DNA from 3 places in the Microbispora maris genome. Region 2 is predicted to be linked to each of the others. Evidence: predicted binding sites of a transcription regulator. Region 2 holds the regulator's gene; each other region holds the start of a gene.

Region 1 (10,357 bases), on a different contig from region 2:
CACCTTGTGGGAGGCGATCCCGAAGACGAACGACGCGAACGGACGGCCCATGTCGCGGTAGCGCGGCAGTGCCGACAGCACCGCGATGCACACCTCCTGGGCCACGTCGTCGGCGATGTGGTATTGACCGGACACCCTGCCCAGTCGAGCCCTGCAGTACCGGACCACCATCGGGCGCAAATGTCCCAGCAGTGATTCGATCGCGGTGCGATCTCCCTGTACGGCAAGGCTGGTCAGTTCCCTGAGGTCGGACTCATCCGATCTCGTCGCAAGCCTTACCCCAGTTGCGGCGTCGGCGACGCATCCCTCGGTCACGTTAGGCATGATGCCCGTCGCGATCGTTGATGTCGTCATGGTTAACGGCTACGGATTGGTCACATTGACGCGTCGATAACGGTCCGTAATCATTTGACCACTCGCCCGTTGGAACATTCCAACCGTAATGCCCAAAACAACATATATATGCCGGACGGCTTGACAGGGAAAAAGAAGTATGCCGGTCGTTGCCATTGCCCGCGGCCCGGCTTCGGCCGCAGCGGCCCGTCCCGCGCGCGCAACGGGCAGGAGGCGAAAAGCGGAGCGCCCCGCGGTCCGCCCTTACGGGCGGGCGCGGGGCGCGGAGTGCTACGGAGCCTACGGCCGGGAGGGCCGCCCGGCCTCGATCAGTGGCCGTGACCGTGGCCGTGGCCGTGACCGCCGTTGGCGGCCGGAGCCTCCTCCTCGGGCTTGTCCACGACGAGGGCCTCGGTGGTGAGCAGCATGCCGGCGATGGACGCGGCGTTCTGCACGGCCGAGCGGGTCACCTTGACCGGGTCGATGACGCCCTGGCCCACGAGGTCGCCGTACTCACCGGTGGCGGCGTTCAGGCCCTCACCGGCGTTCATCGCGGCGATCTTGGTGGTGACGACGTAGCCCTCCAGGCCCGCGTTCTCGGCGATCCAGCGGGCGGGCTCGATCAGCGCCTTGCGGACGATCGAGACGCCGGTGGCCTCATCGCCGGTCAGGCCCAGGTCGTCGAGCTCCTTGGACACGTGCACGAGCGCGGAGCCACCGCCGGAGACGATGCCCTCCTCGATCGCGGCGCGGGTCGCGGAGATCGCGTCCTCGAGGCGGTGCTTCTTCTCCTTCAGCTCCACCTCGGTCGCGGCGCCGACGCGCAGCACGCACACGCCGCCCGCCAGCTTCGCGAGACGCTCCTGGAGCTTCTCACGGTCCCAGTCGGAGTCGGACTGCTCGATCGCGACCTTGATCTCGCGGACGCGGTCCTCGATCGCCTGGGCCTCGCCGGCGCCGTCCACGATCGTGGTGGTGTCCTTGTTGACCACGACGCGGCGGGCCGTGCCGAGCACCTCGAGGCCGACGTGCTCCAGCTTGAGGCCGATCTCCTCGCTGACGACCTGGCCACCGGTGAGGATGGCGATGTCCTGCAGCATGGCCTTGCGGCGGTCGCCGAAGCCGGGGGCCTTGACGGCCACCGAGGTGAAGGTGCCCCGGATCTTGTTGGTCACCAGGACGGCCAGGGCCTCGCCCTCGACGTCCTCGGCGATGACCAGCAGCTGGCGCTTGGTCTGGGCGACCTTCTCCAGCAGCGGCAGGAAGTCCGCGATGGAGGAGATCTTGCCCTGGGTGATGAGGATGTAGGGGTCCTCGAGGACCGCCTCCATGCGCTCGGAGTCGGTCACCATGTAGTGCGACAGGTAGCCCTTGTCGAACTGGAGGCCCTCGGTGAACTCCAGCTCCAGGCCCATCGCGTTGGACTCCTCGACGGTGATGACACCGTCCTTGCCCACCTTGTCGAACGCCTCGGCGATCAGGCCGCCGATCTTCGCGTCCTGCGCGGAGATCGTGGCGACGTTGGCGATCTCCTTCTTGTCCTCGACGTGGCGGGCGCTGCCGAGCAGCCGCTCGCTGACGGCCTGCGCGGCCTTGTCGATGCCGCGCTTGAGGCCCAGCGGCTGCGCGCCGGCGGCCACGTTGCGCAGGCCCTCACGGACCATGGCCTGGGCGAGGACGGTCGCGGTGGTGGTGCCGTCACCCGCGATGTCGTTGGTCTTGGTCGCCACTTCCTTGGCGAGCTGGGCGCCGAGGTTCTCGTACGGCTTGTCCAGCTCGACCTCGCGAGCGATGGTCACACCGTCGTTCGTGATCGTCGGGGCACCGAACTTCTTGTCGATGACGACGTTGCGGCCACGGGGGCCGAGGGTCACCTTGACTGCGTCGGCGAGAGCGTTCACACCACGCTCGAGAGCGCGCCGCGCGTCCTCTTCGAACTCCAGGATCTTCGGCATTCAGGTCTCCTTGTGAGCGCGCGGAGCCCCGGGCGCGTGTCCCGGGGCTCCACTGGCCGACGCGGCCTACTTCTCGATGATGGCGAGCACGTCGCGGGCCGAGAGCACCAGGTACTCCTCGCCGCCGTACTTGACCTCGGTGCCGCCGTACTTGCTGTAGAGGACGACGTCGCCCTCCTTGACGTCGAGCGGGATGCGCTTCTCGCCGTCCTCGTCCCAGTTGCCCGGACCCACAGCGAGGACGCGGCCCTCCTGCGGCTTCTCCTTGGCGGTGTCCGGGATGACCAGGCCGGAGGCGGTGGTCTGCTCGGCCTCAAGCGGCTGGACCACGATGCGGTCGCCAAGCGGCTTAACGGGAACCTTGGTGGCGGTCGTCACGATCGGACCTCCCCTTCAGATTGCGATGAATGAGCTGAAGAGGCGACCAGCGGCCTGCCGTCGCGGGTGTCAGACCTGTCTCGTCGCTGTTGGCACTCTCAATGGCAGAGTGCCAACACGAAACAGTATGCAAGTGGCGCGTGACAGTCAACACGAACCGGCATCGCAGGTCAGACGCGGGAGGCGTACGAGCCGGAGCGGACGTCGTCGACGATGCCGGGGCGGCTCGGCTGCCAGTCGAGGACCTTCCTGGCGAGGTCGCCGCTCACCACCTGGCTCAGGGCCAGGCCCTCGGCGAACGGACGGCCGAGCACCTCGCCCGCCTCGCCGATCGGCCACGCCACCGCCTTGCCCGAGCGGCCCGCCGCCGCGGCCACGTCCGCGACGCTCACCGCCTCCTCGGCGACGGCGTTGAAGAGGCTCCCCGGCGCCGCCTTCTCGATCGCGAGCACGAGCAGGTCCGCCAGGTCGTCGACGTGCACGGTCGCCCAGGTCGGCACCGGGCCGCCCGCGTGGACGTACCGGCCGTCCTCACCCTCGGGGGAGGCGAGCAGCGTGGGGATGCCGGCGCCCCGGCCGTACACGATGCCGGGCCTGACGACGACACCGCCCGCGTCGAGCACGAGCTTCTCCACCCGCGGCCGGTAGACGGAGGCGGTGATGGGGTTCGGCGGCGCGTCCTCGCCCGCCGCCTCCGTGGTGGCGCCGAGCACCCAGACGCCGCTGGTGTAGACGAGCCGCGCGCCGCCGCCCGCCAGCGCCTCGATCGCCGCGACGTCCACCGCCTCGTCCCCGACGGGGTTGGCGGCGTGCACGACGACGTCGATGTCCGGCGTCACCGCCGCGCGGAGCGTCTCGGGCTCCCGGATGTCGCCGTGGCGCACCTCGCCGGGCACGGCGGTGTCGCGCGCCTTCGGACGGACGAGCGCGACGACCTCGTGGCCGTGTTCGGCGAGGCGCTCCGCCAGCACCGAGCCGATGTACCCCGTGGCACCGAGCAGCAGGACCTTCATTTCTTCCACCTCGAACACTTCGATGTTTTACTGTTCGACGCAGACGGTAGCGCATACCCCAGCGACATTTCAACGTCGAAGTTTCGGTTACGATGGCCGGTGGAGGAGGAGCGGCGGAGGACCCAGGCCGCGCGCGCTATGAACGACACCCTCGCGAACGACAGCACCCGCACCGGCACCGACGACACCTGCACCGACACCACCTGCACCGGCGCCACCGGCAACGACGCCGTCGACCAGATCCTCAGCCAGTGGGCCCAAGTGCGCCCTGACGTGGACTGCTCGGCGATGGGGGTGGCCGGGCGGATCTCCCGCGCGTCCCGGCTGCTCGAGAAGGGCATCAAGGAGTACTTCTCCGAACACGACCTGGAGCCGTGGGAGTTCGACGTGCTCGCGACTCTCTTCCGGTCCAATGCCGATCACCGCCTCTGCATGAGCGACCTCGCCACCGCCGCGATGGTCAGCTCGGCGGCGCTCACCAACCGGGTGGACCGCCTCGTCGCCAAGGGACTGGTGCACAGGAAGGTCTCACCGTCCAACCGCCGCATGGTCCTGATCACCCTCACCGACGAGGGCCGGGCGGTGGTCGACGCCCTGCTCGCGGGTCACGTGGCCAACGAGGAGCGAATGCTGGCCGGCCTCACCGACGAGGACCGGGCCCAGCTGTCCGGGCTGCTCTGCAAGCTGCTCGCCTCGCTCGGCGACGTCCGCTCCTGCTGACCGCCGGGCACGGCCTTCCCGTTCCGCCGGCTCCGGCCGGTCCCCGACGGCCGGCCCCCTGCCGTCGTCCGCTCCGGCGGTCGTCCACAGGGCGACGCCCGCGGCCGACGTACGCGCCGGGCAGGCGGTAGCGTCGCGGGCGTGGACCTGGACGCCTTCCGCATGCTGCTCACGCCCACCGGGCGCGGGGCCCTGGACGAGGCCGTGAGGATACTCGCCGACGGCGCCGACCCGGTGGCCGCCGCGAGCGCCCTGCGCCGCGGCCACCCGGCCGACCTGGCGGCGGCGGCGCTCACCCAGGCGTCGCTGCGGCGGCGGGCCGAGGCCAAGTTCGGCCCCGACGCCGCGGTCATGTACTTCACCCCGCACGGGCTGGAGCAGGCCACGCGCCCCGAGGTCGCCGCACACCGCGCCACCAGGATCCGGGCCGCCGGAATCCGGGTCGGCGGAGAGCCGGCGGGCGGCCCCGCCGTTCTCGACGTCTGCTGCGGGATCGGCGGCGATCTCCTCGCGCTGGCACGGGCGGGCTGCGCCGTGGACGCCGTGGACCTCGACCCGCTGACCGTGGAGGTCGCCCGCGCCAACGCGGCGGCGCTCGGCCTGTCCTCCCTGGCCGTCGTCCGCACGGGCGACGCCGCGCTGGCCGACCCCGGCGGCTACGGCCTGCTGTTCGCCGATCCCGCCAGGCGTGGGGCGCGGGGACGGACCTTCGACCCGATGGCGTACTCCCCCACCTGGCCGGTCGTGCTCGATTTGGTGGCCCGTGCCCCGGCGGCCTGCCTGAAGGTGGCTCCCGGCATCCCGTACGAGTTCATCCCGGAGGGCGCCGAGGCCGAGTGGGTGTCGTACCGCGGCGAGGTGAAGGAGGCGGCGATCTGGACCGGGATGGGAGCGGGCGGGCGGCGCGCCACCCTGCTGCCTGCCGGGGTCACGCTCACGGCGTCCGGCGCGGAGGCGGAGACCGGGCCGGTGAGCCGCTACCTTTACGAGCCCGACGGCGCCGCGGTGCGGGCCCACCTCGTCGCCGAGGTCGCCGCCCTCGTGTCCGGCCGCCTCGTCGATCCCCAGATCGCCTACATCACGAGCGATCGTCTCGTACGCACGGAGTGGGCGTCCTGTTATGAGGTGACCGACGTCATGCCGTTCTCGCTCAAACAGCTGAGGGCGGCGCTGCGCGAACGGCGCGTCGGCGCGGTCACGATCAAGAAGCGCGGTTCCGCCGTCGACGTCGAACGGCTGCGCAAGGATTTGCGGCTTTCCGGCGACAATTCCCTCGTGATTGTCCTGACCCGCATCGGAGAGCGGCCCTTCGCCCTGCTTTGCCAGCCCATGACCAGCGCTGACGCGTGAAACCGGAGTAATTCACCGGCAATTGGTGCCTTTCTCATTCCGCCCCTGATGGCCGCGGGTCAGGGCCTAAAGTTGGCCGTCGGGCGTGCCGCCTGTTCGTTCATCCTGCGCGAGACCGGGCCGAACCGACGTTTCGGCGAGTGAAGGAGCATTCTCGGTGGAGCATTCCAGCCACAACCTCCTCCAAGCGGGCAGCCAGACCGCCATCTCCGACCGGATGCGCGAACTGCTCGCCCGGGCGGCGCAGGACCACGTCTACGAGCAGCGGACGCAGGGCGCCGTGCTCGACGAGATCCGCCAGCGGCTGGAGGGCATGGAGTGGCTCCTCCGCGAGGTGCGCGAGCGCGAGCTGGGCGGCCTCGGCGCGACTCTCGAGGCGATCACCCAGCGGCTCGACGAGATGAACACCAGACCGCCCGCCTGGGCCGAGGGACTGGCCCAGCACGTGGAACTGCTGCGCGACCACGTGGACGAGGTGGGCGGGCGGACCCAGGGCCTCGCCGACCGCATGGCCGACTTCGCGCACCGGCTCGGCAAGTTCCAGGGGAGCATGGAGGCCGCCGCCGGGCGTTTCACCCGGCTCGACAAGGCCCTCGCCGCGCTCACCGAGCGCACCGAGCGGCTGGAGTCCGTGGTCGTCGAACGGATCGACTCGGTCGGCGGCGGGGTCGAGGCGGTGCGGAGCGGCGTCCGCGACGTCGCCGCCGGCATGGACGAGATGAGCACCACCATCGCGGGCATGAACGCCGACCTCACGCTGACGGCGGGGGCCATGGCGCCGCTCGCCGAGGCGGTGCGCGGCAGGCCGGACCGTGAGCAGATCGCCGAGACCGTCTCGGACGCGGTCACCCGCGCCATGGAACCGGCCAGGGGCGACGTGGCCCGGCGCCTCGCCGCGCTGGAGGAGACCATGCTGGCGCTCGCCGAGGTCCTCCTGCGTCCCGCCCGCGGCCATACCGACTGAGCACCGCTCCGCCCTGTCGCCTCGGGGCGTTGAGCAGACTCCCGGAGGCACTGATCCGACCACCCCGGCCGCGCGTACCCGGCCGGGCCGTTCGCTCGGGCGATGGACGGACGCCGCGGGCCGCGGGAGCCGTCCGTGCGCGTTCAGACGTTGACGACGGTGATCGGGAGCGACGAGTCGGCCGGGATCTCCAGGGTGGAGGGCGTGACGCCCGCCGACACCAGGTCGGCGCCGAGCGTCGCCACCATCGCGCCGTTGTCGGTGCACAGCCCGGGCCGCGGCACCCGCAGGCGCACCCCGGCCGCGTCGCAGCGCTCCTGGGCCAGGGCCCGCAGCCGGGAGTTGGCGGCCACGCCGCCCCCGATCAGCAGGTCCTTCACGTCGTAGCGGGCGCACGCCTGCAGGGCCTTGCGGGTGAGCACGTCCACGACCGCCTCCTGGAACGACGCGGCGACGTCGGCCACCGGCACCGGCTCACCCGCCGCCTCGCGGGCCTCCACCCACCGTGCCACGGCCGTCTTCAGGCCGGAGAAGGAGAAGTCCAGGGTTCCGTCGTCGTACTTGCCACGCGGGAACGCCACCGCCGTGCCCGCCCCCTCGCGGGCGGCCCTGTCGATGTGCGGCCCGCCCGGGAACGGCAGGCCGAGCACCCGGGCCACCTTGTCGAACGCCTCCCCGGCCGCGTCGTCCACGGTGGACCCGAGCGAGATCACGTCCCGCGCCACGTCGGGCACCAGGAGCAGCGAGGAGTGCCCGCCCGAGACCAGCAGCGCGATCGAGGGCTTGGGCAGCGGGCCGTGCTCCAGCTGGTCCACCGCGACGTGCGCGGCGAGGTGGTTGACCCCGTAGAGCGGAACGCCGAGCCCGAGCGCGTACGCCTTGGCGGCGGCCACGCCGACGAGCAGCGCCCCCGCGAGGCCCGGGCCCGCGGTGACCGCGACCGCGTCGATGTCGGAGAACCGCAGCCCCGCCGCGGCCAGCGCGCTCTCGACCGTGGGCGTCATCGCCTCCAGATGGGCCCGCGAGGCCACCTCCGGCACCACGCCGCCGAAGCGGGCGTGCTCGTCCATGCTGGAGGCGATGGTGTTGGCCAGCAGCGTGTGCCCCCGGACGATGCCCACGCCCGTCTCGTCGCAGGACGTCTCGATCCCCAGCACGATCGGCTCGTCACGCTCGCTACGCTCGCTCATGTCCGCCCCCCATCTCTCCGTGTTGTGGCCCGAGGTCCTTCACCATCGTGATGGCGTCGGTCCCGTCGTCGTAGTAGCGCCGTCGCAGGCCCAGCCGCCGGAAGCCGAACCGCTCGTACATCGCCTGAGCGGGCGGGTTGTCGGCGCGTACCTCCAGGAACACCGAGACCGCGCCGCGCCGTACGGCCTCGGCGAGCAGCGCGTCCATCAGCGCGGTCCCGATGCCGGCGCGCCGGTGGCCGGCGAGGACGGCGATCGTCTGGACGTCGGCCTGGTCGCCCGCGGCCGCCAGCCCCGCGTAGCCCACGACGCGCTCGCCCACCTCGGCGACGAGGTAGTGGCGGGTGCGCGGCTGGTCGGCCAGCTCGCCGCGCATCATGGCCTCGCTCCAGGCGTCCGCGGGAAACGTGGTCCGCTCGATCTCCATCACGGCGGGCAGGTCCTCGTGGGTCATCTGGCGCAGGACGACCTCGGTCTGTCTCACGGAGTGTCCTCTCGGCGGGTCACGCCGTCACCCGCTTCGGCGCCCCGGGCACCTGTGCGTCGGGACGTCGCAGGTAGATGGGCCGCGGCGGGCCGAGCACGGCCAGCTCCCGCGCCTTCTCGACCGAGTCCACGCGCCCCTCGGGCACCCGGGCGATCTCCGCCGCCTCCTCCTCGCTCAGCGTCGCGAGGTGCTCGGCCGCCAGGGCCGCGAGCGCCCCGGCCGAGGGATGCTCGGGACCGCGGACCCGGCCGGGGCCGATGACGCCGGCGTACATCGCGCCGCCGGCGCCGATCACGGGCAGCTCGGCGGGCAGATCGTGCGGCAGGTCCACGCGCGGCCCGTCGAGCCGCGTGCGCGGGTCGCCGTACCGGGCCCAGAAGACCTCCTTGCGGCGTGCGTCGGTCGCGACGAGGAACGGCCCGCTCTCGCGCGCGGCATAGGCGAGGGCGTCGAGCGTGCACACCCCGAACGCCGGCACACCGGCGGTCATGGCCAGCGCGGTAGCGGTCATCAGTCCGACCCGCAGACCGGTGTACGGCCCGGGGCCGGTACCCGCGACGATGGCGGTGACGTCCTTGAGCGTCACACCCGACTCACGCAGGACGTGCTCGACGGCGGGCGCCAGAAGCTCCCCGTGCCGCCGCGCGTCGATCGTCGTCGACTCTGCCACCACACGCTGGCCGTCGTGCAGCGCGGCGGTGACGGCGGGAGTGGCGGTGTCGAAGGCCAAGACAAGCACGGAGGTCAAGCGTAGTCGCTGTGCCGAGGCGGACGACCACGCCCGGGCGATCCCCGCCCCCGATGTCAGGCGTCGCGGATCAGGGAGGCGTAGACGATGACGTTGTCGCGGTACTCGTGCCGCGACCAGTCGAAGTCGCCGCCGCAGGTGATCAGGCGCAGGCCGTCCTCGGTGTAGACGCGCTCGGCCGGGAAGTCGTCCTTGGGCACGCGCTCCACCGAGTCGACCCGGTAGGAGGCGGTCTTGCCGTCGCTGCGGACCACCTTCACGACCGCGCCCTCGCGCAGGTCGCGCAGCCGGTAGAAGACCGCGGGGGCGGTCTTCGTGTCGACGTGCCCGATGATCACGGAGGCGCCGGGGTCGCCCGGCACGGCGCTGCCCGTGTACCAGCCCGCGGTGGACGGCTTGTCGAACGGCGGCAGTTCGACGTCGCCCTCGTCGGACAGGCCGAGCTTCATCAAAGGAGCCTTGAGACGCAGCGCGGGGATGTCGATGCGCTTGGGGACGACGGAGGACCTGGCGGCGGGCCGGTCCGTCTCCCCCTTGCCGCCGGCGACCGCGGCGAACACGAGCCCGGTGACCACCCCGGCGATGATCACCCCCCGGGTGGACAGCGCCAAGGTCAGGCTCCGGAGCGCCTGCGTGCCACGCCGATGCCGACACCGAGCGCGGCCAGGAGCACGACGACGGTGACGCCGGTGGGCAGGCCCGAGTCGTCCGTGGGGCCTCCGGCCGCCGTGCCGCCGCCGCCCGCGTGCGGCGCCCGGGTGGGAATCCTCGTGTGGTCCTCGGTGCGGTCCGGCTCAGGCGCGACGACCCTGAACGACGCGCTGCCGACGTCGTTGGTGGCCTCGCAGCGCACCTGTACGCGGTAGCCGCCCGCCTTGGCTCCGGCCCTGATGGTCGCGCTGCCGCGCACCATCGGCACGGCCGCGGCGCCGGGGGTGGCCGACGGCGGCGACGGGGCCACCAGCGTGACGAGCCCGGTGAAGGCGTCGGAGCGGGCGGTCGCCCGGTAGTCGGTGCCGCCCTGGGGCAGCGGGCACCTGGCGGTGATGTGGATGCTCTTGGTCGACCCGCCGACGTCGCGCTTGGGATCGACCTCCACCCGCACGTCCTGCCGCTTCGTCGAGACGATCGGCGACGGCAGGGCCGGGGTCAGCGTCATCGTCGGGTCGGCGGAGACCGTCTCGGCCGACGCCGTGCAGCCCAGCGCGCCGAACAGTAA
Region 2 (8,078 bases):
ATCAGCCGGGGGATCGACTCGGGGTCGAGCATGTCGTGCAGCGCGTCGTACAGCGGCCGCAGGTACGGGTCGATCTTCTCGTAGAGCGTGCCGGGCAGGAAGCCGAGCCGCTCCCCCGCCTCGACGGCGGGGCGGGTGAGGATGATCCGGTTGACCCTCTTGTTCTGCAGGGCCTTCACGGCCTTCGCCATCGCCAGGTACGTCTTGCCGGTGCCCGCGGGCCCGATGCCGAAGACGATGGTGTGCCTGTCGATCGCGTCGACGTACCGCTTCTGGTTGACCGTCTTCGGGCGGATGGTGCGGCCCCGCGTGGACAGGATGTCCAGGGACAGGACCTCGGCCGGACGGTCGGTGGCCTGGCGCAGCATGTGGATGCTGCGCTCGACCGCGTCGGGGGACAGCTCGGCACCCGAGCCGACCAACTCCACCAGCTCCTCGAAGAGGCGCACGACGACGCCGCTCTCCTCGGGACTGCCGGTGATGGTGATCTCGTTGCCCCGCACGTGGATGTCGGCGCTGAAGGCGCCCTCGATGACCCGCAGCAGCTCGTCACCCGACCCGAGGAGGCTGACCATCGGCTGCCCCTCGGGGATGACTACCTTGGCCTGGGTCTTGCTGATTTGCTGTGACTCGGACATGGGCGGCCCTTGCGGCCCTGATCGCCTCCCTAGTTCCTTCCCACTCTAGCCGCTCAGCCGGGGGGCCAGGTGAGGCTGCGGCCGCCGATCACGTGCGCGTGCACGTGGAAGACGGTCTGTCCCGCGCCGGGTCCCGTGTTGAACACGATGCGGTAGCCGGTCTCGGCCACGCCCTCCTGCACGGCGACCGTGTGACAGGCCTTGAGGAGGTCGTCGGCCAGGCCGTCGTCTGCCGCCGCGAGCATGGCGGCGTTCTCGTGATGAGCCTTGGGCACGACGAGGACGTGCGTGGGAGCCTGCGGGTTGATGTCGCGGAAGGCCAGTGCCCGCCCGGCCTCCAGAACGATGTCCGCCGGGACCTCCTTGGCCACGATCTTGCAGAAGAGGCACTCACTCACGCGCGAAAGCCTAGCCGTTGCGTTACTTGATGACGGCAAAGATCCCCCCAGCTAATGTGAGTGTGCGAGACTGCACCAGAAAACCCCCCTAGTGTCGGGCGAGGACACCGCTGGGCCATGCCCCCTAATGATTCGGAAGAACGTAAACCCCCCGGGGATGACGAGCGTCCTATCGATGTGACCACCGAGACCCTCGTGGCCGACAGGTCGTTGGGGACGGTGCCCGTCGGGTGGGATGCCGACATGGCCGTGACGGCGCTTTACAGCGCTCACTATCGGTCACTGGTGCGTCTCGCCGTGCTGCTGGTGCGCGATGTGGCCAGCGCGGAAGAGGTCGTTCAGGACGCGTTCGTCGCCATCCACGGCGCCTGGCGCAGGCTGAGGGACACCGACAAGGCACTGGCCTACCTTCGCCAATCGGTCGTGAACCGATCGCGCTCCGTGCTGCGGCACCGCGCGGTCGTCGAGAAGTACGCGCCCAAGGGCCTGCCGGACGCGCCGAGCGCGGAGAACGGCGCGATCGGTGAACTCGAGCGGTCAGCCGTCATCGAGGCGCTGCGCGGCTTACCGACCCGCCAGCGCGAGGCGCTGGTGCTGCGATACTACGGCGACCTGTCGGAGGCCGAGATCGCACACGCGATGGGCATCAGCAAGGGCGCGGTGAAAAGTCACACGGCCCGCGGCATGGCCGCACTACGCATGGCACTGGAGCAGTTCTCATGACCTTCCCGCCCGACGACGAGTACGGCGAGGTTCTCCGCCGTGCCCTGCGCGCGGAGGCGGACGCGGTCGTGCCGTCTCCCGATGGACTCGAGATCATCCGCAGGCGGATCGACCAGCGCGGTCTGCGCGGCCTGCGGAACATGTTGTGGTGGCGCGTCGGAGCGGCCGCCGCCGGCGCCGTGCTCGTGGCGGGCGCGGTCGTCGCGGTCGTCCCCGGCCTGCGCGACCAGGTGGCGCAGTCGACGGGCATCTCCAACGCCGGCGACGAGCGCGAGGACAGGACGGACACCTCGTCGGTGACCCGGCCGCCCAACCAGGCGCCCTCGCAGCCGGTCGTGATCGTGCCCGTGACACCGAGTCCGTCGCGCGGGCGGCCGAGCCCGTCCCCGACGCACAAGACGGGCACGACCACCAGGCCGTCGCCGTCGCCGTCCGACCCCTGCGTCACGCCCACGACGCAGGCAGGCGTCGTCGAGCCCGACGCGGCCCTGCCGGCGTCGTGCTCGCCGGCGCCGGTGACGCAGCCGCCCACGGTCGCGCCCACGGTTTCGGCCCGCCCCTCGACGGCTCCGCCCACGACGTCCGCTCCGTCGTCGTCGGCCCCGAGCCCGATGCCGACGGAGACGGCCACACTCGACTCGGCGAGCGAGTCGCCCACTCCCTGACCGGCCCGCCGCGGCGGGCCGCCGTCACCAGCGGCCGCAGCGCGACAGCAGGACGGCCGCCGCCGCCACGCCCGCCGTCGAGGTGCGCAGCACCGTGGGTCCCAGCAGGGCGGGTACGGCTCCCGCCTCCCGGAACGCGGCGATCTCCTCCTCGGCGACGCCGCCCTCCGGGCCCACGATCATCACGATGTCGCCCGGCCCCTCCGGCAGCGGCAGGCGGCTCAGCGGCTCGGCGGCCTCCTCGTGCAAAACGACCGCGAGCGCCGCCGCGGAGACGAGCGAGCGGACCTGCGCGGTCGTGGCCTGCTCGGTCACCTCGGGCAGATGGAAGCGCCGGGCCTGCTTGGCCGCCTCGCGGGCCGTGGCGCGCCAGCGGGCGACAGACTTGGCGGCCCGGTCGCCCTTCCACTGGGTCACGCAGCGGGCGGCGGCCCACGGGACGATCACGTCGACCCCTGCCTCGGTCATCATCTCGACGGCGAGCTCGCCCCGGTCGCCCTTGGGCAGTCCCTGCACGACCACCAGCCTCGGCCGGGGCGGCGGCACCTCGAACCGCCGCAGCACCTCGGCGGTCAGCGAGTCCTTGCCCGCCGCCGTGACCGTGCACTCGGCCACCCGCCCCGCGCCGTCGGTCAGGTCGACCCGCTCCCCCGGGCGCAGGCGGCGTACGGCGGCGGCGTGCCGGCCCTCCGGCCCGTCCAGGACGATGGTGTCCGCCGTCCGGCCGGCCTCGTCCGACAGGAACACAGGAACGCTCATGCTCGTCGCTCAGCGGCCGTTGAACGCGTCCCGCAGGCGGGAGAAGAAGCCCTGCTGACCCGGGGAGAACTTGCCGGGCGGCCGCTCCTCCCCGCGCAGCTTCGCCAGCTCGCGCAGCAGCTCCTCCTGCTGCGGGTCGAGCTTGGTCGGCGTCTCGACGTTCACATGGATCAGCAGGTCGCCCCTGCCGGTCTCGTTGAGCCGCTGGACGCCCTTGCCGTACAGCGGGATGACCTGGCCGCCCTGGGTGCCCGGCCGCACGTCGATCTCCTCGGGGCCGTCGAGGGTCTCGATCGTGATCGAGGTGCCGAGCGCGGCCGCGGTCACCGGGATGTGCACCGTGCAGTGCAGGTCGTCCCCGCGCCGCTCGAAGATCTGGTGCGGCCGCTCGACGATCTCCAGGAACAGGTCGCCGGGCGGCCCGCCGCCGGGACCGACCTCGCCCTCGCCGGCGAGCTGGATGTGCGTGCCGTCCTCGACGCCGGCCGGGATCCTGACCTTGATCGTGCGCCGGGTCCTGACCCGGCCCTCGCCCGAGCACTCCATGCAGGGATGCCGGATGACGCTGCCGAACCCACCGCACTGCGGGCAGGGGCGGGAGGTCATGACCTGACCCAGGAACGAACGGGTCACCTGCGAGACCTCGCCGCGTCCGTGGCACATGTCACAGGTGTCCGGGTGGGTGCCCGCCGCCGCGCCGGAGCCCTGGCAGACGTCGCAGACCACGGCCGTGTCGACCATGATCTCGCGGGTCGTGCCGAACGCCGCCTCCGACAGGTCGAGTTCGACCCGGATCGTGGCGTTGCGGCCCCGGCGGGCACGCGAGCGGGGACCCCGCGCGGCGCCCGCCGAGCCGAAGAAGGCGTCCATGATGTCGCTGAACGGGAAGCCCGCGCCGAAGCCGCCGGCCCCGGCCCCCGCGCCGCCGCCGAACGGGTCGGCGCCCATGTCGTACATGCGGCGCTTGCCCGTGTCGGACAGCACCTCGTACGCCTGGTTGATCTCCTTGAACCGCTCCTGGGTCTCCGGATCGGGGTTGACGTCCGGGTGCAGCTCACGGGCCAGGCGGCGGTATGCCTTCTTGATCTCTTCCTGGCTGGCGTCGCGCCGTACGCCAAGGGTCGCGTAGTAGTCGTTGGACACTTATGACCCCGCCAGGATCTGGCCGACGTACCGCGCCACCGCGCGTACCGCACCCATCGTCACCGGATAGTCCATTCGTGTCGGGCCCAGCACTCCGAGCCGGGCCAGTTCCCTGTCGCCCGAACCGTACCCGGCGGCCACGATAGAGGTGCCGCGCAACCCGCTGTAGGGGTTCTCGGATCCGATTCGGACGGTGATGTCGGACAACCCGCCGGTCTCACCCAGCAGGCGGATGAGGACGACCTGCTCCTCCAGCGCCTCCAGCACGTCCCGCAGGCCGACGCTGAAATCCGCGGCGGCGAGGTTGGCCGTACCGGCGAAGGCGATTTTCTCCTCGTGCCGCTCCACGAGCGTCTCGAGCAGCACGGACAGGATCGTGGCCGCCGCAGGCCTGTCCTCCGGGGGCAGCCGCTCGGGCACGTCGGCCACGGTCTCGGGCACCTGGGACAGCCCGCACCCGTCCAGGCACGCGTTGAGCACGGCGCGCAGGTTGGCGATCCGGTCGTCGGCGATGGCCTCGGGCAGATCGACCACCCGCTGCTCGACCCGCCCCGTGTTAGTGATCAGCACCAGCATGACCCGCCGTTCGGCGATCGGGACGATCTCCACATGACGGACCGCCGACCTCGTCAGCGAGGGGTACTGGACCACCGCGACCTGCCGGGTGAGCTGCGCGAGCAGCCGCACCGTGCGCATGACGATCTCGTCGAGGTCCACCGCCCCCGCGAGGAAGGTCTCGATGGCCCTGCGCTCGGCGCCCGACAGCGGCTTGATCTGCGACAGCCGGTCGACGAACAGCCGGTAGCCCTTGTCGGTGGGCACCCTGCCCGCGCTGGTGTGGGGCTGGGTGATGTATCCCTGCTCCTCCAGCGCCGCCATGTCGTTGCGGATCGTCGCCGGGGAGACGCCGAGGTTGTGCCTGTCCGCCAGGGCCTTGGACCCCACCGGCTCGTTGGTGGACACGTAGTCCTCGACGATGGCGCGCAGAACGGCGAGCTTGCGGTCGTCGAGCAATGTGTCACCTCCCTGTGCCTGGAAACACCGACTCTGGCACTCTGTGTTCCCGAGTGCCAAGTGTACGGCTACCACCCCACGTGGTGCGATAACGCGGAGGGCACCAGGACAAGTGGGCTGCAAATAGACGGCAAGTGGCATGGTCGACTCTTCCTCTCATGTACGAGAATCAGAACCCCGCTCCGGCCGACGTCACCATGCGGGTCCCCCGCCCCGCCCCCGCCACGCCGCCCGGCGCGACCCTGCGGATGCCCAACCCCTTTCCCACACCGTACGGCGGCCCCCGGCCGATCCGGCCCCGCCTGCTGTGGGTCTTCCTCTCCTGGGCGCTCTTCCTCGTCCTGCTGGTGGCGGGGGTCGGCGGGTTCGCCGGCGGCCTGTTCTCCACGATCGGCGACATCGCGCCCACCACGACCTTCTCCGGCGGGCAGTCGGTGAACGTCGCGCTCGACCCCGCCGACAAGCCCGCCATCTACGCCGCGGTCGACCAGCCCACCGACGTCAGCTGCCGGCTCGGCGACGGCACCGACCCGCGGGTGCGGCTGACCCGGCCGGCCGCCTCCCAGACCGTCGCGCTGAACGGCACCACCTGGGAGCTGCTGTTCGAGGCCGGCGTCCCGCAGGCGGGCACCTACCAGGTCGCCTGCGAGGGCGACGGGGTGAGGTTCGGCGTCGGCAAGCAGCTCACCGGCGACATCGGCAAGCTGATGGGCGGTGCGCTCGCGCTGCTGGCGCTGCCCACCGTCGGCTTCCTGGCCGCGGTGATCGTGACGATCGTCGTGCTGGTGCGCCGCTCCGGAGCCCGCCGTCGCATGGCGTGATTTGCTAGCGTTCCCCGCATGTACGGGCGGGACGTGCTTTCCGGAGACTGGCGGCGGCCACGGCGGGGGCGGATCCCCGAGATCCCGGCCGAGCCCGACCTCGTGGTCGAGGACGCCGAGGGCCGCTTCTGCGGCGCCGTGGTGGCCTGCGACAAGGAGGCGGTGACGCTCGAGGACCGGTTCGGCCGGCGACGGGTGTTCCCGCTGACCCCCGCCGGGTTCCTCCTCGACGGCGAACCGGTCACGCTGGTGCGCCCCCAGGCCGGCCCGAAGGGGCCGCTGCGGAGCGCCTCGGGGTCGATCGCGGTGGAGGGCCTGCGCGCGCAGGTCGCCAGGGAGAGCCGCATCTACGTCGAGGGCGTCCACGACGCCGCCCTGGTCGAGAAGATCTGGGGACACGACCTGCGGGTGGAGGGCGTCGTCGTCGAATTCCTGGAGGGCGTCGACGACCTGCCCGCCATCGTCGAGGAGTTCGCCCCCGAGCCGGGCAGGCGGCTGGGCGTGCTCGTGGACCATCTGGTGCCCGGCTCGAAGGAGAGCCGTATCGCCGCCCGGGTGTCCGGGGACGACGTGCTCGTCGTCGGGCATCCGTTCGTGGACATCTGGCAGGCGGTCAAGCCGCGCGCGCTCGGCATCCCCGCCTGGCCGGACGTGCCGCGCGGCGTGCCGTGGAAGGAGGGGGTGATCGCGGCCCTCGGCTGGCGGATGGACCCCCAGGAGGCGTGGCGGCACATCCTGGGCCGGGTCACGACCTACGCCGATCTGGAGCCCGAGTTGCTCGGCCGCGTGGAAGAACTGATCGACTTCGTCACGGGCGCCGGCTAGGGAGTCAGGTCCCGCACGACGGCGTCGGCGAGCAGCCTGCCGCGCAGCGTGAGCACGACCCGGCCCGCCTTGAACGCCTCCACATCCAGCAGCCCGTCCGCCAGGGCCCGCGCGCACGCCGTACGCGCCTCGGGGGCGATGTCCGCGAGCGCGAGGCCGGAGGCGAGGCGCAGTTCGAGCATGACCCGTTCGACGGCCCTGTCCTCCGCCGACAACACCTCGCGGGCGTGCGCGGGCGAGGCCCCGGCCGCCAGGCGTGCGGCGTACGCCACCGGGTGCTTGACGTTCCACCAGCGGGTGCCGCCGACGTGGCTGTGGGCGCCGGGCCCGGCCCCCCACCAGTCCCCGCCGGTCCAGTAGAGCAGGTTGTGCCGGCAGCGGGCCTCGTCGCCCGCCGCCCAGTTGGAGACCTCGTACCAGCTCAGGCCGGCGGCCGTGAGCATCTCCTCGGCGATCAGGTAGCGGTCGGCCGCCACGTCGTCGTCCGGCATCGGCAGCTCGCCGCGCCGGATGCGGGCGGCGAGCCGGGTGCCGTCCTCGACGATCAGGGAGTAGGCCGAGACGTGGTCGGGCCCGGCGGCCAGCGCGGCCTCCAGCGAGGCCCGCCAGTCGTCGTCGCTCTCCCCCGGTGTGCCGTAGATGAGGTCGAGGTTGACGTGCTCGAACCCGGCCTCGCGGGCCTCCCGTACGGCCTCGGCGGGGCGGCCGGGGGTGTGCCGCCGGTCGAGGACGGCGAGGACGTGCTCGCCCGCGCTCTGCATGCCGAAGCTCACCCGGGTGAACCCGCCCGCCCGCAGCTCCTTCAGGTAGGTCTGGTCCACGGACTCGGGGTTGGCCTCGGTCGTCACCTCGGCGCCGGGCCGCAGGCCGAACTCGGTTCCGATCGCGTCGAGGATCCGTACGAGGTCGGCGGCGGGCAGCAGCGTCGGCGTGCCGCCGCCGAAGAACACGGTCTCCACGGTCGGCGCGGCGTCCCCCAGCACGCGCCGGGCCAGCCGTATCTCCTCGACCGCGGTGGCGGCGTAGTCGCGCTGCGCGGCGCCGGGGCCCAGCTCCGCCGCCGTGTAGGTGTTGAAGTCGCAGTAGCCGCAG
Region 3 (10,357 bases), on a different contig from region 2:
TCTACCGTATCGGCAGGACGCGGAGGAGGCCGCGCAGGACACGCTGCTCGCCGTGGCACGCAACATCGCCAGGTTCGAGGGGCGCGCCAAGTTCAGCACCTGGCTGCACATCGTGACCGTGAACTGCGCCAGGACCACCTACCGCTCACTGAAGCGGCGCTCGTCGGAGCAGGCGGAGGAGCTGCCCGACCAGCGGCCCGATCCCCGGCGGGTGAGCGTCATCGCCGGCTCGCGGCTCGACCTGCTCGACGCGATGGAGGCGCTGGAGGCCGAGCGGCCCGACCTCGCCCAGGCGCTCGTGCTGCGCGACATCTGCCAGCTCGACTATGCGGAGGTCGCCGACCAGCTGAAGATCCCCCTCGGAACGGTCAAGTCCCGGATCCACCAGGCGCGCAAGTACGTGCAGACCGCCCTCGGCGAGGCGTACGGCTGATACGAATCGTCTCGTGATGTGAGACGTCGGAACGGACACCGAGGACGCCGGGGTACAGTGCTAGAGACCTTTCTCGGAAAGGTTCCACAACTGAACATGCTCATCCAGAGGGGTGGAGGGACCGGCCCTGCGAAGCCCCGGCAACCTCCCCGGTGTCGAACTCGTGTCCACGAGGCCCGGCCGGGACAGGTGCCAATTCCGGCTCGCGGCCAGGGTGGTCGCGAGCGAAGATGAGGGAAAGGCCTCGCTTCATGGCGCACACCAGCACTGCCGCTAACACCGCCGCGAACACCGTCGAGTTCGGCCCCGCCACGGGTCTTTCGTGTCGCGAATGTGGCACTCTTTACGAGCTCGGCCCGATCTTCGCCTGTACGGAGTGTTTCGGCCCCCTTGAGGTGGCGTACGAATTCGGCGAGATCCGCCGGGAGGACATCGAGTCCGGTCCGGCGAACATCTGGCGGTACCGCTCCCTGCTCCCCGTCCCCGCCGACGTGGCGGCCAAGCCCAACCTCCAGCCCGGCTGGACCAAGCTCGTGAAGGCCGACAGGCTGGCGGCCGAGCTGGGGCTGCGGTCGCTCCACGTCAAGGACGACTCCGGCAACCCCACCCACTCCTTCAAGGACCGGGTCGTCTCGATCGCGCTGGAGGCCGCGCGCAACTTCGGCTTCCACACCCTGTCGTGCTCCTCCACCGGCAACCTCGCCGGCGCGGTGACCGCGGCCGCCGCCCGGGCCGGACTGGACGCCTGCGTGTTCATCCCCGCCGACCTGGAGCCGGCCAAGGTCGTCATGGCCGCGGTGTACGGCGGCCGCCTGGTCGCCATCGACGGCAACTACGACGAGGTCAACCGCTTCTGCTCGGAGCTCATCGGCGACGAGCTGGGCGAGAAGTGGGGCTTCGTCAACGTCAACCTCCGGCCCTTCTACGCCGAGGGCTCCAAGACGCTGGCGTACGAGATCGCCGAGCAGCTCGGCTGGCGGCTGCCCGACCAGATCGTCATCCCGGTGGCCTCCGGTTCGCAGCTCACGAAGATCGACAAGGGCTTCCGCGAGCTGATCAAGCTGGGGCTGGTCGAGGATCGGCCGTACCGGATCTTCGGCGCGCAGGCCGAGGGCTGCTCGCCGGTCTCCCGGGCGTTCAAGGCCGGGCAGGACGTGGTGCAGCCGGTGCGTCCCGACACCATCGCCAAGTCGCTGGCGATCGGAAACCCGGCGGACGGGCCGTACGTGCTCGACATCGTCCGGCGGACGGGCGGCGCGGTGGAGGACGTGAACGACCAGGAGGTGGTCGAGGCGATCCGCCTGCTGGCCAGGACCGAGGGCGTCTTCGCGGAGACGGCGGGGGGCGTCACGGTCGGCGTGCTGCGCAAGCTGGTGCGCGAGGGGCGCCTCGACCCCGACGCCGAGACCGTGGTGCTGAACACCGGCGACGGGCTCAAGACGCTCGACGCGGTGGCCGAGCACGCCCGCCCCACCGCCGTCATCCGTCCCTCTCTCGACGCGTTCCGTGCGGCATTCGCCAACTGAAAGCGTTTCACAAGGCCCATCGGCAGCAACGAAAGCGAGTGAACAATGAGCGTTTCCGTGCGGATTCCGACGATTCTCCGGACGTACACCAACGGAGCGGCGGAGGTGAGCGGGGAGGGGGGAACGCTCCGCGAGGTCCTGCAGAAGCTGGACGCGGACTACCCCGGCATCGGCGGGCGCATCCTGGACGAAACGGGTAAGATTCGGCGTTTTGTCAACGTCTACGTCGGAGAAGAGGATGTCCGATTCGCCGATGGTCTGGACACCGCCACACCGGACGGGGTGCAGATTTCGGTCATCCCCGCCGTAGCCGGAGGCTGAGCCGCCGCACCGGCGCCGAGCACCTGACATGCACTTCTATCGCGAAAGAAGTCGGGCGGTGCTATGGCAAATGGTGTAGCTCTCAACTATTCAACAGCAAAGTGAAAATTCTTCGGTCCCGCTTTGAGCGAACGCCAAGTAGTAGTTTGCGGATTGACTCTGTTGTCCTACGCCTTGACACGGGTATGGTCGAGGACGATCGACAAAACCGGGGGCTTCTTGGTGGTCCCCAGCCCAGCAAGAGGAGTCGGAAGTGGCGCAGGGCACCGTCAAATGGTTTAACGCGGACAAGGGCTACGGCTTCATCGCGGTAGACGGTGGGAAGGACGTGTTCGTCCATTACTCGGCAATCATGATGGACGGCTACAAGGCCCTCGAGCAGGGTCAGCGGGTTGAGTTCGACATCACGCAGGGTCAGAAGGGCCCCCAGGCGGAGGCCGTACGGGCCGTCTGATCCCGTCATCGACCTTGGAAGGCCCGGCGCACGGCATCCCGCGCGCCGGGCCTTCCGCTGTGTTTCCCGCTTCACCGTCGGGGCGCTCACTCCCGGCGGGGTCGTGCCGGAGGCGCGCCAGGAACACGGCCCTCGTCGCGTGCTCGCTCGTTCCTCGCTGCGCGCGCTCCTCAGTCCAGACCGGCGGCGCGCCCCCCGGCTCGCTCGGTGTTCCCCGCTTCGCGCTGCTTCTGGACATACCGTCCAAGCTGGTCAGGGTGGCTTCCGCTTGCACTCTCGGGGGGAGAGTGCTAAATACTTGTTTGGCACTCTGAGGTCGAGAGTGACAACAATCGGGATCGGGGCGATGGGGCCCGCGCAGGGATAGCGGGCTCAAGCCGTCGCGGGCGTCGGCTCGGTCCGTTGAAGACACCCTGCTACTGGGAGGTCTAGCCTAATGGCAGCCAAGATGATCGCGTTTGACGAGGACGCCCGGCGCGGTCTCGAGCGCGGTATGAACCAGCTCGCCGACGCCGTGAAGGTGACCCTCGGCCCGAAGGGCCGCAACGTCGTGCTGGAGAAGAAGTGGGGCGCCCCCACGATCACCAACGACGGTGTCTCCATCGCCAAGGAGATCGAGCTCGAGGACCCGTGGGAGAAGATCGGCGCCGAGCTGGTCAAGGAAGTCGCGAAGAAGACCGACGACGTCGCCGGTGACGGCACGACGACGGCTACCGTGCTCGCTCAGGCGCTGGTCCGCGAGGGCCTGCGCAACGTGGCCGCCGGCGCCAACCCGATGGCGCTGAAGAAGGGCATCGAGGCCGCCGTCGAGCGCGTCAGCGAGGAGCTGTCGAAGCTCGCCAAGGACGTGGAGACCAAGGAGCAGATCGCCTCCACCGCCTCCATCTCCGCCGCCGACACCGAGATCGGCTCCCTCATCGCCGAGGCGATGGACAAGGTGGGCAAGGAAGGCGTCATCACCGTCGAGGAGAGCAACACCTTCGGCCTGGAGCTGGAGCTCACCGAGGGTATGCGCTTCGACAAGGGCTACGTGTCCGGCTACTTCGTGACCGACCCGGAGCGCATGGAGGCGGTCTTCGAGGACCCGTACATCCTGATCGTCAACTCCAAGGTATCGGCGAACAAGGACCTCCTGCCGCTGCTCGACAAGGTCGTGCAGTCCGGCAAGCCGCTGGTCATCATCGCCGAGGACGTCGAGGGCGAGGCCCTGGCGACCCTGGTCGTCAACAAGATCCGCGGCCTGTTCAAGTCCGTGGCCGTCAAGGCCCCCGGCTTCGGCGACCGCCGCAAGGCCATGCTGGGCGACATCGCCACCCTCACCGGTGGCCAGGTCATCAGCGAGGAGGTCGGTCTCAAGCTCGAGAACGCCACCCTCGACCTGCTCGGCCGCGCCCGCAAGGTCGTCGTGACCAAGGACGAGACCACGATCGTCGACGGCGCCGGTGACGCCGAGCAGATCGCCGGCCGGGTCAACGAGATCCGCGCCGAGATCGAGCGCACCGACTCCGACTACGACCGCGAGAAGCTCCAGGAGCGCCTCGCCAAGCTGGCCGGCGGCGTGGCCGTCATCAAGGCCGGCGCGGCCACCGAGGTCGAGCTCAAGGAGCGCAAGCACCGCATCGAGGACGCCGTCCGCAACGCCAAGGCCGCGGTCGAGGAGGGCATCGTCCCCGGCGGTGGCGTGGCCCTGCTGCAGGCCGGCGCCAACGCGTTCGACAAGCTCGAGGTCAACGGCGACGAGGCCACCGGTGCCGCGATCGTCCGCAAGGCCCTCGAGGAGCCGCTGAAGCAGATCGCCGTCAACGCCGGCCTCGAGGGCGGCGTCGTGGTGGAGAAGGTCCGCAACCTCCCGGCTGGTGAGGGCCTCAACGCCGCGACCGGCGAGTACGTCAACATGTTCGAGTCCGGCATCATCGACCCGGCCAAGGTCACCCGCTCGGCGCTGCAGAACGCGGCGTCCATCGCGGCGCTGTTCCTGACCACCGAGGCCGTCATCGCCGAGAAGCCCGAGAAGGAGAAGGCCCCCGCCATGCCCGGCGGCGGCGACATGGACTTCTGATCCATCAGCCTGCTTCGTCTCAACGGAAGGGCGGTTCCCCGCGGGGGGAACCGCCCTTTCCCGCTGTGCGCCTCAGGCTCAGGTGAGGCGCCTGACCCAGCGGGCGCAGTCGGTCTGCATCGCGTATCCCGCCGACGTCCAGGCGTGGTGCGCCAGGGTGTTGTCGTGCAGGACCATCGCGTCCGCGCGGAACGCACCGAATCGCCGGAAGCGCTCCTCGGCGGCCCGGATCAGCCGCGAGCCGATGCCCATGCGCCGGTGGGCCGGGTCGACGGCGAGCCGGTAGAGGTGCGCGCGCCAGCCGTCCCAGCCGGCGATGAGCGTGCCGACCATCCGGCCGTCGACCTCGGCGATCAGCAACGCCTCGGGATCGCGCTCGATCAGGGCCACGACCTTGGCGGCGTCGTCGTGTCTGTCGGTGTTCTCCGCGGCCTCCCGCCAGAACCGCAGGACGGCCTCGACGTCCTCCGGGACGCCGTTGCGAATTCGTACGTCGGGTGCGCTCAACGCAGCTCCTCGGGCAGGTCGCGGCTGTGCAGGATGGTCAGTGACGTCACGGCCCGGGTGAGGACCACGTAGAGACGGGCGAGACCGCGTTCCTCCGCCTCCGCGATGGCGGCGGGCTCGGCGACGATCACATGGTCGTACTCCAGACCCTTGGCGAGCGTCGCCGGCACCAGCAGCAGCCGGTCGTCGCCCGTCGAGTCGGGGCCGAGCACCGCGTGCGGCACCTGCGCGGCGTCCAGCGCCGCGGTGAGGGCCGGTACGTCCGCGTCCGCGGCGATGACGCCGATCGACCCCTCCTGTGCGAGAGCCTGCCGTACGGCCCCGGGAAGCGCGGCGGCGACGTCGGCCTCGCGGCGCACGGACAGGGAGCCCGCGCCGGGACGCAGCGAGCGCGGCGGGGCCAGCTCCGGCGCGACGGAGGGCAGCAGCCGCGCCGCGAAGTCGAGGACCTCGCGGGGCACGCGGAAGCCGAGCGTGAGCTCGGTGACCTCGCCCGACGGCTGGCCGAGGTGGTCGAGCACGGTCTTCCACGAGCGTGCCGACCAGGGCGTGGTGCCCTGCGCGAGGTCGCCCAGCACGGTCGCCGAGCCCGTGCGGCAGCGGCGTCCGAGCGCGCGCAGCTGCATCGCCGACAGGTCCTGCGCCTCGTCCACCACGAGGTGTCCCTGGGACGGCGTCCGCTCGATCAGGTCGCCGAGCTCGTCGAGCAGGGCCGCGTCGGCGGCCGTCCACTTGGCCGACCGATGCGACTTGTACGGCTTGCGCCACAGGATGAGCCGCTGTTCCTCGGGAGAGAGATCCGACCGGGCCGCTCGGGCGAGGAACTCGGGGTCCGACAGCAACCGGAACAGCACCTGCTCGGGGGTGAGCTTCGGCCAGACGGCGTCCAGCACGGCCTTGACCGGCTTCGACCGGGCCACCGCGTCCTGCACCCGGTCGTCGGGCGACTCGCCACGCCGTTCCATCTGGACGAGCACGGCGTGGGCGAGCCGCTGGGCCAGGGTGGTGCGGCCCGGGCCGTACCTCGTCGTGCCGCGCAGTGAGGCGACGATCTCGCGGACCTCGTGATCGGGCACCCGGTAGCGGTTGATGCCCTTGGTGAACAGCACCCCTTCGACCGGCTTGGCGACGTGCAGCCACAGGGCCCGCTTCACCACCTCGGCCATGCGTGCGTCGCCCTTCACGGCCGCCGCCGCGGGGTCCTCCGGATGGGCGTGGTCGCCCAGGACGCCGGCCACCGTCGTCTGGTCGACCTTCACCTCGCCGAGCGCGGGCAGCACCGAGGAGATGTAGGCGAGGAAGGCCCGGTTGGGCCCGACGATCGTGACGCCCGAGCGCGACAGCTTCTCGCGGTGCGTGAACAGCAGGTAGGCCGCGCGGTGCAGGCCCACGGCCGTCTTTCCGGTGCCCGGCGCGCCCTGCACGCAGACGGTGACGCCGAGGTCCGCGCGGACGATCTCGTCCTGGTCGGGCTGGATCGTCGCGACGATGTCCCGCATGGGGCCGGTGCGGGGCCGCTCGATCTCCTCCGTCAGCAGCCTGCTCTGCCCGAGCGCCCTGCCGTCGAGCGGCTCGTCCTCGTACGCCGTGAGGTCGCCGCCCTGGTAGCCGAACCTGCGGCGCAGCCGGACGCCCATGGGGTCGGCGGGGCTGGCCTGGTAGAAGGCGCGCGAGATCGGGGCGCGCCAGTCGATGACGAGGGGCCGGCTGCTCTCGTCGTGGACGTGCCGGCGTCCGACGTAGATCATGCTCGGCAGGTCGTCATCGGCCGCGCGGTCCAACCGGCCGAAGAACAGCGGCGCGTCGGGGTGGTCGGCCAGGGCGGCCACTCTCTGGTCGAGCAGGCCCTGCAGGACCTGTTGCGACACCCAGTCGCCGGCGGCGTCCGCCGACAGCGACTGCGCGTGCTCACGCATCGCGCGGAGCGCGGCACGGGAGGCCGCCAGATGGGCGCGCTCGTCTTCGAGCACATTTCCGGGCATGCGGAAAACTCCTCCGGACATGACGAGGACAGGACTGGTGGAAGCGGGAAGCACAAGAGCTTAGCGACGGACCTCGCGATGCCGAAACGGTATTTCTCGCGCGTGTCGCCGTTTCCCGGGGCGGGTATCTGTACCCGGGTGACGCGCACCGTGGTTCCTCCGGCGATCCAGGCGGCGGCGAGCCTGCTGCTCGCCACGCTGTGGGGGTTCGCGGTCTTCGGCGGCTGGAGCAGGCAGGCGTTCTGCGCGACGAGCCTGGGGCCCTCGCCGGGCTGCGCGGACCGGATCGCCTCGGTGATCGCGCTGTCCGTGCTGGTCGCGGTGGTCGCGGCATGCGCCACGGGGGTCGCCTGGTTCGGGCGGCGCGAGTCCCTGTACGGCGCCGCCGTGGTGGCCTGGGTCGTCGCCTTGGTGGTGCTGTTCGTCGGCGGCCTGGCCGCGCAGTGACCGTTGTCCCGGTGACCGTGTCCCGGTGACCGAGTCCCGGTGACCGTGTCGGGTCGCCGTGTCGGGTCGCCGCGTCCGGCGGCCGGTCGAGAACTTCCCGGCGGCCGAGGGGATGGCCTCTCCTCGGCCCGCCGGGGCAGCGTCATGCGGTAGTGGGGTGATTTGTCATGAAATGCCCTGTTATGTGAGCCTCGCATGCTCACCGGCAGGGCGGGACAAGGGATAACGACGAACCAGGAGTAAGACGAAAAATGCATATATTGCGTGATTCGCCTCGTCTGCTGGGTATTGCGGCCATCACGACTGCATCATGTGTGGGTAAGGCGCGAGGGGGTGACGTGGTGACAACGCCCAAGGGTATTTCCTGGATCTAGGGCCGCCATCGCCGTACGGGTGAGCGTCCGCGGGAGGGCGCCCGGAGATCGTGACGCGGCATGCGGGCTGGTCAGGCGTCCCCGGCAGCCCGAGAAGGGCGCCGCATACGGCTCGTCCTCACGCCCGTAGCGGCGCGCTCCAGGTCGGCCGCGCGGGCGAGCGTCCGTCGGCCGGAACTCACTCGGGGGCCTGGATCTTGCCGATGCCGAGTGTGGTGACGGCGGGCAGCAGGCCCGACTCGAACACCGCCCCGAGCAGTGGCAGGTTGAGCGCGGCCAGCCGCTCGGCCCCCGCGTCGCCGAGCGTTCGCCACGGGCCCGCGGCCAGTTCGTCGGTCATGCGCTCCACCTGGTCGCGCAGCGCGCGCCCCGCCGGAGTGGCCCTCCCCTCGCCGTCCACCAGGCCGCGTACGGCCAGCCGTTCGCGGGTGGCGGCCCACTCCTCGTCGGTCCAGCCACGGCCGGCGAAGTTCTCCGCCGGGGCCGCGCCCACGGCGGTCTACGACACCACGCGCAACGCCTCGCGCCGCTTCTGCGATCTGTCCTGCCAGAACCGCGCCAAGGCCAGCGCCTACCGGGCGCGGCGCCGGACGTGACCCGAGGGGGTCGTCACCTCGCCGGGTCCTCCTCGCCCACGTCGTCGGCGTCGATGATGTGGTAGGCGTACCCCTGCTCGGCCAGGAACCGCTGCCGGTGCGCGGCGAACTCCTGGTCGACGGTGTCGCGGCTGACCACCGAGTAGAACCGTGCGCCGCCGCCGTCCGCCTTGGGACGCAGCACGCGGCCGAGCCGCTGGGCCTCCTCCTGGCGCGAGCCGAACGTGCCGGAGACCTGGATCGCCACGGCCGCCTCGGGCAGGTCGATGGAGAAGTTGGCGACCTTGGAGACCACCAGCACCCGGATCTCCTTGTCGCGGAACGCCTGGAACAGCCGCTCGCGCTCCTTGACCTTGGTCTCGCCCTTGATCACGGGAGCGTTCAGGTGCTCGCCCAGCTCGTCGAGCTGGTCGATGTACTGCCCGATCACCAGCACCTGCTCGTCCGCGTGCCGCCGCACCAGCGCCTCGGTCACCCTGGTCTTGGCGGGCGTGGTCGAGCAGAACCGGTAGCGCTCGTCGCTCTCGGCCATGGCGTAGGCCAGCCGCTCGTCGTCGCTGAGCGTCACCCGCACCTCGACGCACTCGGCGGGGGCGATGTAGCCCTGGTTCTCCATCTCCTTCCAGGGCGCGTCGTACCGCTTGGGGCCGATGAGCGAGAAGACGTCGCCCTCCCGGCCGTCCTCGCGCACGAGTGTGGCGGTGAGGCCGATGCGCCGCCGGGCCTGCAGGTCGGCGGTCATCCGGAAGATCGGCGCCGGCAGCAGGTGGACCTCGTCGTAGACGACCAGCCCCCAGTCGCGGGCGTCGAACAGCTCCAGGTGCCGGTACGTGCCCTGCCGCCGGGTCGTCATGACCTGGTAGGTGGCGATCGTGACCGGGCGGATCTCCTTCTTGGTGCCGGTGTACTCGCCGATCTCGTCCTCGGTCAGCGAGGTGCGCCGGAGCAGCTCCTGCTTCCACTGGTGGGCCGAGACCGTGTTGGTGACCAGGATCAGCGTGGTCGCCCGGGCGTGTGCCATCGCCGCCGCGCCCACGATCGTCTTGCCCGCGCCGCACGGCAGCACCACCACGCCGGAGCCGCCGTGCCAGAAGGCGTCGGCCGCCTCCTTCTGGTAGGGGCGCAGTGTCCAGCCGTCCTCGCGCAGGTCGATGGGGTGGTGCTCGCCGTCGACGTACCCCGCGAGGTCCTCGGCCGGCCAGCCGAGCTTGAGCAGCGTCTGCTTGATGTTGCCGCGCTCGGAGGGATGCACGGCCACCACGTCGGCGCCGAAGCGCTCCCCGACCAGCGGCTGGATCTTCTTGGAGCGCAGCACCTCCTCCAGCACGGCGCGGTCGGTGCTGGTGAGCACCAGGCCGTGGATGGGGTGCTTCTCCAGGCGCAGCCTGCCGTACCGCGCCATGGTCTCCGCGACGTCCACGAGCAGCGCGTGCGGCACGGGGTAGCGGCTGAAGCCGATCAGCGCGTCGACCACCTGCTCGGCGTCGTGCCCGGCGGCGCGGGCGTTCCACAGCGCGAGCGGGGTGACCCGGTAGGTGTGGACGTGCTCGGGCGCGCGTTCCAGCTCCGCGAACGGCGCGATGGCCTTGCGGCACTCGTCCGCCCTGGGGTGGTCGACCTCCAGCAGCAGCGTCTTGTCGGACTGGACGATCAGCGGC

The links. Region 2 encodes HrcA, which represses chaperone genes, less so after heat shock. Its sites were predicted from a motif close to TTGGCACTCTCNNNNNGAGAGTGCCAA; they were not measured.
Region 1: groES (co-chaperone GroES) is a predicted target of HrcA. The motif match lies at 2,756-2,782, and genes of this name have one in related genera.
Region 3: groL (chaperonin GroEL) is a predicted target of HrcA. The motif match lies at 3,037-3,063, and genes of this name have one in related genera.

The regions. Positions count from the first base shown of each region.
Region 1 covers NZ_JBDJAW010000006.1:229,676-240,032, forward strand. Annotated here, with positions in the region: gene AAH991_RS10610 (sigma-70 family RNA polymerase sigma factor) at 1-324, opposite strand, end outside; gene groL (chaperonin GroEL) at 663-2,288, opposite strand; gene groES (co-chaperone GroES) at 2,355-2,666, opposite strand; gene AAH991_RS10625 (NAD-dependent epimerase/dehydratase family protein) at 2,837-3,679, opposite strand; gene AAH991_RS10630 (MarR family winged helix-turn-helix transcriptional regulator) at 3,818-4,399, shown strand; gene AAH991_RS10635 (class I SAM-dependent methyltransferase) at 4,541-5,749, shown strand; gene AAH991_RS10640 (hypothetical protein) at 5,907-6,713, shown strand; gene tsaD (tRNA (adenosine(37)-N6)-threonylcarbamoyltransferase complex transferase subunit TsaD) at 6,857-7,903, opposite strand; partial or broken gene rimI (ribosomal protein S18-alanine N-acetyltransferase) at 7,890-8,390, opposite strand; gene tsaB (tRNA (adenosine(37)-N6)-threonylcarbamoyltransferase complex dimerization subunit type 1 TsaB) at 8,407-9,129, opposite strand; gene AAH991_RS10660 (class F sortase) at 9,195-9,749, opposite strand; gene AAH991_RS10665 (hypothetical protein) at 9,752-10,357, opposite strand, start outside.
Region 2 covers NZ_JBDJAW010000011.1:112,730-120,807, forward strand. Annotated here, with positions in the region: gene AAH991_RS15775 (PhoH family protein) at 1-638, opposite strand, end outside; gene AAH991_RS15780 (histidine triad nucleotide-binding protein) at 692-1,036, opposite strand; gene AAH991_RS15785 (SigE family RNA polymerase sigma factor) at 1,280-1,759, shown strand; gene AAH991_RS15790 (hypothetical protein) at 1,756-2,424, shown strand; gene AAH991_RS15795 (16S rRNA (uracil(1498)-N(3))-methyltransferase) at 2,449-3,183, opposite strand; gene dnaJ (molecular chaperone DnaJ) at 3,193-4,326, opposite strand; gene hrcA (heat-inducible transcriptional repressor HrcA) at 4,327-5,340, opposite strand; gene AAH991_RS15810 (hypothetical protein) at 5,499-6,161, shown strand; gene AAH991_RS15815 (DUF3097 domain-containing protein) at 6,180-6,986, shown strand; gene hemW (radical SAM family heme chaperone HemW) at 6,983-8,078, opposite strand, start outside.
Region 3 covers NZ_JBDJAW010000010.1:185,866-196,222, reverse strand. Annotated here, with positions in the region: gene AAH991_RS15120 (RNA polymerase sigma factor) at 1-433, shown strand, start outside; SAM riboswitch class I at 531-670, shown strand; gene thrC (threonine synthase) at 685-1,959, shown strand; gene AAH991_RS15110 (MoaD/ThiS family protein) at 2,005-2,280, shown strand; gene AAH991_RS15105 (cold-shock protein) at 2,534-2,734, shown strand; gene groL (chaperonin GroEL) at 3,171-4,793, shown strand; gene AAH991_RS15095 (GNAT family N-acetyltransferase) at 4,872-5,300, opposite strand; gene AAH991_RS15090 (HelD family protein) at 5,297-7,282, opposite strand; gene AAH991_RS15085 (hypothetical protein) at 7,421-7,729, shown strand; gene AAH991_RS15080 (helix-turn-helix domain-containing protein) at 8,282-8,596, opposite strand; gene AAH991_RS15075 (CGNR zinc finger domain-containing protein) at 8,532-8,699, shown strand; gene AAH991_RS15070 (DNA repair helicase XPB) at 8,713-10,357, opposite strand, start outside.